One region of the Lactobacillus panisapium genome, then DNA from elsewhere that is predicted to be linked to it. Evidence: predicted binding sites of a transcription regulator. Region 1 holds the regulator's gene; the other holds the start of a gene.
What was found. Region 1 encodes NrdR, which represses ribonucleotide reductase genes. Its sites were predicted from a motif close to ACACNATATATNGTGT; they were not measured.

Region 1 (3,210 bases):
AAAAGAACAACAGGAATTAGTAAACTAGGCTTTGAACCTAATTCTCATAAATTCACGGTTGCTTATTTTGCAAATTGTCTTAAGCATAAAAAGAAAAATATTAAAAATACGCTTCTTGATCAATCTGTAGTTGCCGGTTTAGGCAATATTTATGTCGATGAAGTTTTATGGCTAACTAGAATTCATCCGTTAAGTATGGCCAATAAGATTCCACCTTCCAGAGTGAAACAATTGCATGACAATATTAATTCTTTGATCAAATTAGCTATTGCTGAGCGTGGGACAACCGTCCACACTTATCTGGATGCTAATGGTGAAACTGGCGGCTTTCAGAAAATGTTGCGGGTATACGGACATAAAGGTGAACCATGTGCAAGATGTGGAACCCCTCTTGAAAAAATCAAGGTAAATGGTCGTGGAACAACATATTGTCCTAAGTGTCAGGTGAATTATCAATGACCATTGTCTTAGGTCTTACTGGGGGAATAGCTAGCGGTAAAAGTACAGCTGATAGCTTTTTTATAAAAAAGCATATTCCAGTAATTGATAGTGATTTAATTGCTCACCATATTTTAGATATAGGTGAAAAGGGCTACAATTTAGTAATTAATTATTTTGGCGATCAGTATTTAGCAGCAAACAAAACAATTGATCGCGCAAAGTTAGGTAAATTAGTTTTTAATTCACCTAAAGACTTAGCTAAATTAAATGAAATTACCCACCCGTTGATTTTTCAAGAAATCGAGACTAAAATTAGCCAACATAAACAGGAAAATGAGCCACTTATCATAGTAGATGCACCGTTATTATTTGAGTCAGGTGGTTTAAGCTATTGTGACCGCAGTTTGCTGATTGCTGTACCTGAAAAAATGCAAGTAAAACGCTTGCTGGCGCGTAATCACATAACTGAAGCTGAAGCATTAAAGCGAATTAATAGTCAGATGCCTTTAGCGCAAAAGCAAAAATTAGCTGATTATGTTGTTACAAATACTGGTACAATAAAAGAACTAGAAGACAAATTAAACGAGCTGCTACTTAAATTAATAAAGGAGGACCAGTATGGAATGTCCTAATTGTCGGCAAAATGCCTCGCGCGTGATTGATTCTCGACCGAGTGATGAAAATCGTGCTATTAGAAGACGGCGTGAATGCGAAAACTGTGGTTTTCGGTTTACTACTTTTGAGCGAATTGAAACAACACCATTATTGGTAATCAAAAATGACAATACCCGGGAACCTTTTAACCGAAAAAAGATTTTGCATGGTGTCATGGCAGCTGGTCAAAAGCGTCCAATTACAAGCTCGCAGTTCGAGCAATTGGTTGATCATGTTGAAAATAAGGTTAGACAGCAGGGAGTAAGTGAGATTTCTTCGAAGAAAATCGGTCAACTAGTAATGGATGAATTGGCTGAACTAGATGATGTTGCTTACATTCGCTTTGCTTCCATTTACCGTGAATTTAAAGATATGTCTAGTTTCATGAAAACAATGGAGGATATGATTGCTAAGCGAGAGAAGGGGAACTAGAAATGTTTGAGACCCCTAATCCCAAACAACCATTTTTTATTGCTAACCGAGTTGATATTTTCCCAGAAGATGTGCGGGTTCTGGTTAAACTTTATCAGCCGTTGATTGGTTCACTAGCATTTTCCTTATATTTTAGTTTAAATGAGGACTTTAATGCGCATGCAATGCTATCGGACTCAACGGGTATTTATGCTCTGCAAGAACAGCTTGACTGTGATGTTAAGCACTTATTTTCTGCTTTACATAAGCTCGAGGGTGTTGGCCTAGTTCAGACGCGTTTACTTAATAATGAAATCATGGGTCAAGTGCTTGTTTTTCGCTTAACCTGCATCCCTAGCAGCAGTGAATTTTTTTCAACGCCTCTTTTAGCAAGCTTACTTAAAGAAAAAGTTGGTATTTCTGCCTTTCAAAAATTAAGTAAGGATTTTGCTCGTGAAAGTAAGTCTAAGCAGAACCAAGTTAATGGTATGCAGAATGCTGATGATATCTCTGCTTCGTTTATGGAAGTTTTTCGTTTGCCTGAGCAAGAAGCAATTGAGCCTTCAGTTGATGTCAAATATGCCGCAAAAGAAAATAAAACGGACAATAATATCAAAGCTACTATTAATGAGCATGATACGGTTGACTGGAATTTCATGAAACAGCAATTTGAAATTTACCAGATTCCAGGAACGGAGATTGACCGTAATCGGGAAGCAATCCGCTCTGTAATGCGCACTTACGGGTTAACAGAACAAGAATTTGTCGATGAGGCCCTGACAAGTATTCACGGTGATTATCACTTGGATATGGTGCAAATTAAACAAGCGATTGCTAGTGGCATTCACGGCTCTCATACTAGGACTCGAATTAAGCAAGAAACTAAGAAATATAATGATGATCAACCGATAAATGCTAAATTGAGTAAAAATGAGCAGCAAGTATTGCAACTAGCTAAAAGTAAATCACCAGCTCAATTTTTGTACCGGTTGAAGACTGATCGGCATGATTATGTTGATGCCAGTGAATATAAAGTACTTGATAGTTTATATAATGAAAAGGGAATCCCGGCTGATTTGCTTAATATCTTAACTTATGCCTGCTTAAAAAGTGCACCGAATATTTCATACCGCTTGGCTAATCGGATTTTACATGATTGGCTTCAACATGGTGTTAAAGATGGGGCCCAAGCAATTGAATATATGCAAAAAAGGGAGCAAAATAAGGTTAAGTACCCCCGTTATGTGCAAAATAAACGCGTTGAAAAAGGTACTGATTGGAGTAAGAAAAAATCTAGTGTTAAGTCCGATGTTTCTTCAGCTGACTTAAAAGACTTTTTCAAAAAATTTGAAGATCAAAATGGCATGAAGTAGGTGAAAAAATGAAGTCAATCAATAATTTTTTAGACAAGAAAAAAGCCGACCATCTTGATGTAGCTAAGATTCGGGCCGAGATTCTATCCGAGCCAAAAATTAAACAGTTTATTAGTGAAAATCAAGATAAAATCACCTCTGAAATGATTGATAAAAGCATGTCTGCTTTATTCGAATTTTACCTAGATCAGCAGAATAAAAAAGATCCAGTGACCAAGGGTTATCGGCCTAAATTAATCTTGAATACGAATGCAATTGATATCATTTATGCTCCTGAAAATAGCAAGTTGGAACATGATCGTGAACTTGCAGCTAAAAAGCACTTGCGCTT
Region 2 (3,210 bases), 730 kb from region 1:
AGTACTAGAATGGTATTTAATCGTTGTCAGCGCTGTTGTCCTTTTAGTTTTAATTATTAGTTTATTAGTTGTCCTATTTTGGCCTGTTCAAAGGTACTTTATTTTGATTCACAAGCATGACGGACAAGTCAAAGTTACTAGCAAAGCAATTAATGGCTACGTCATGAATTCATTGGCAGATTTGCCTTTTATTAATAAAGTCAAGGTTGATTCAAAACTCACTAATCATAAGATCAACATCAAAATTAGTGGTAATCTTGGGCGCGGTGAAAATGTTAGTGCCCTTCTCGAAAATTACTTAGAAGAGTTAAAGAACAACCTTAACCGGTTATTGGGAATTGAACAGAAGCCAAAGATCAAAATCAAATTTGTTAATTATCAAAACCCCGATAAACCAGAGACGCGCGTTCAATAAAGGAGGCTGAAATGAACGAAATTTTACAAAAACACCTCCCAGAAATATGCGGTGCTGTAATCGGCTTGTTACTAGCATTTTGTTTTTTGGGACTAGGATTTTTTAAAACTATTTTTGTAGTCGTAATGTTAGTAGTTGGTTTTTTAGTCGGACACTATTGGCCCCTGCTGAAAAGTCTTGTAAGTAAACAATAATTGAAAGGAACTTAATATGGTACAAAATAATAATCAAAGTAGTGCAAACAACTCAAGCAGCTCAAAGCAAGAAATTAAGGGCGACTTAAAGTATGACGAAAAAGTCATTCAAAAGATTATTGGTATTGCCCTCTCCGATGTTAAAGGTTTATTGGATGTTAACGGCGGCTTTTTCTCAAACTTAGCTGACAAGATTGTTAACAACGATGATGTTACCAATGGTGTTAATGTTGAAGTTGGTAAAAAGCAAGTAGCAGTTGATATCGAAATTATTGCTGAATACGGTGTTGAAATTCCTAAACTTTATGATGAAATCAGACAAAAGATTTACGACAAGGTTAAGGAAATGACGGGCTTAGATACGGTTGAAGTTAATGTCACCGTTGTTGATATTAAGACTAAAGAAGAACACGAAAAAGATTCAGTCAGTCTGCAAGATCGGATTACCGGTGCAACACAAGATGCCAAGGATAAGATTGGCGAACAAAAAGATAAGGTTGAAGACAAAGTCGAAGATAAAAAAGAAGACCGCGTTAAATAATCATCCTTTAGCAGGATAAGTTTTAAAAAGTGAAGTAGTACACTTAAATGCTACGTCACTTTTTTGGTTTCACGTGAAACGAAGTACTTTTTATCAAAGCAAAATAGCACAAAAGCCGTCTAATTTAGCTGGATTTTTTATGTAGCAATAACTAAATCTACCGCCATTAACAACTAAGATAACCTCTTAAATTTTATACCAGTTATTGCATAAAAATATTGCCAGCTTATTACTGTTTAAAAACAAAATAATATACCAAAAATTGACGACTGTTTTTTTAGCACTGCTCAGTTACTTTGTTTCACGTGAAACAATAACTATTGATCTAAATATTGAAAAATATTTGGCTCTACTCAGTAATTTTTTTAACTATTTTATACAAAATCACTTGACTTTTTAGTGGCAATTTCAATTAACTTTTTACTTGTATGCCACTATATCTCGTATTAAACTAGATAAGAATCTATATATTGTATTTAAGAAAGAACGTGATTCAAGTTATTGTTTTAAGCGGGCCAATTGGAGCCGGTAAATCCAGTTTAACCAGTATTTTAGCCGAACATTTAGGTACTCAGGCCTTTTATGAGGGAGTTGATAATAATCCAGTTCTTCCTTTATATTACAAGGACATGAAGCGGTACACTTTTTTACTTAATATCTACTTGCTCAACCATCGGTTAGCTCAAATTAATCAGGCAGTCAGAGAAAAAAATAGCGTTTCCGATCGTTCAATTTATGAAGATGCTCTCTTTTTCCAGATGAACGCTGAAAGTAAGGTTGCCGACCCTACTGAATTTAAAATTTATGACAGTCTGCTTGAAAATATGATGGAGGATACTCCTGGAAATCCAAGCAAAAAGCCTGACTTATTAATTTACATTCGCGTATCTTTAGACACAATGTTAAAACGCATTGAAAAACGTGGCCGTTCTTATGAGCAAATTAGTACTGATCCTAGTCTGAAAGATTACTACGCACGTTTAATTCGCTACTATGAACCATGGTATGAAAACTATGATGCATCTGCCAAAATAGCAATTGACGGTGATCGGTATGATTTCATCGGCAACGAAGACGCTAAAAAAGAAGTTTTGAACCAGATTGATAATAAATTGCGTGAAATCGGCAATTTGAAATAAAGAAGGAACGTGATGACAGTTATTGTTTTAAGTGGCCCAATTGGAGCCGGTAAATCCAGTCTAACCAGTATTTTAGCTAAATATTTAGGAACTAAGCCTTTCTATGAAAGTGTTGACGACAATCCTGTCTTGCCACTTTTTTATGCTGACCCTAAGAAATATGCATTTTTACTGCAAGTCTTTTTCCTAAATACACGCTTTCGTAGTATCAAAGATGCGCTAACCGATGATAACAATGTGCTTGATCGTTCCATCTATGAAGATGCACTCTTTTTCCAAATGAACGCAGATATTGGCCGCGCAACTACTGAAGAAGTTGACACTTATTATGAGCTTTTGAATAATATGATGAATGAGCTAAAGCATATGCCAAAGAAAAATCCTGACTTGCTTGTTCACATTAATGTTTCTTATGACACAATGCTCAAACGAATTCAAAAGCGTGGCCGACCATACGAACAGCTCAGTTATGACGCAACGCTTGAGGATTATTACAAACGGCTCTTACGTTATTACAAGCCATGGTACGAAAACTATGACTACTCGCCAAAAATGGAAATAAATGGCGATGAACTTGACTTTATGACGGATGAGCACGCTCGCGAAGTTGTTTTAGAGCAAATTGTTGCTAAATTAAAGGAAATGGGCAAGTTGCCTGAATCATGGGATAAGTCAACGAAAATTGAAATTGATGCCTAAAGATCTAATCGCTTTTCTACTTAAAAGTTAGAGAAGCGATTTTTTTTGCCATTTTGCAATGATAGTGCTTAATTAAGCGATATCATTTAAAAAGTCTACAGTCACATGCTTTATCAGAAAAAAACTGTGGTATGCTTGTTCTATGTAACTTTTTCAGGTAATTTTAATTTCACCTAGAATTCAACTAACTCAGCTGAGTTGTACGGCTGCTACAAAGGAGAA

Region 2: the regulator NrdR is predicted to act here: its motif matches at 1,582-1,597, upstream of GYM71_RS10225 (deoxynucleoside kinase).

Annotation. Positions count from the first base shown of each region.
Region 1 covers NZ_CP048268.1:1,427,999-1,431,208, reverse strand. The annotation lists gene mutM (bifunctional DNA-formamidopyrimidine glycosylase/DNA-(apurinic or apyrimidinic site) lyase) at 1-459, shown strand, start outside; gene coaE (dephospho-CoA kinase) at 456-1,073, shown strand; gene nrdR (transcriptional regulator NrdR) at 1,060-1,527, shown strand; gene GYM71_RS06825 (DnaD domain protein) at 1,530-2,879, shown strand; gene dnaI (primosomal protein DnaI) at 2,888-3,210, shown strand, end outside.
Region 2 covers NZ_CP048268.1:2,161,231-2,164,440, forward strand. The annotation lists gene amaP (alkaline shock response membrane anchor protein AmaP) at 1-415, shown strand, start outside; gene GYM71_RS10215 (DUF2273 domain-containing protein) at 427-609, shown strand; gene GYM71_RS10220 (Asp23/Gls24 family envelope stress response protein) at 626-1,150, shown strand; gene GYM71_RS10225 (deoxynucleoside kinase) at 1,639-2,289, shown strand; gene GYM71_RS10230 (deoxynucleoside kinase) at 2,302-2,988, shown strand.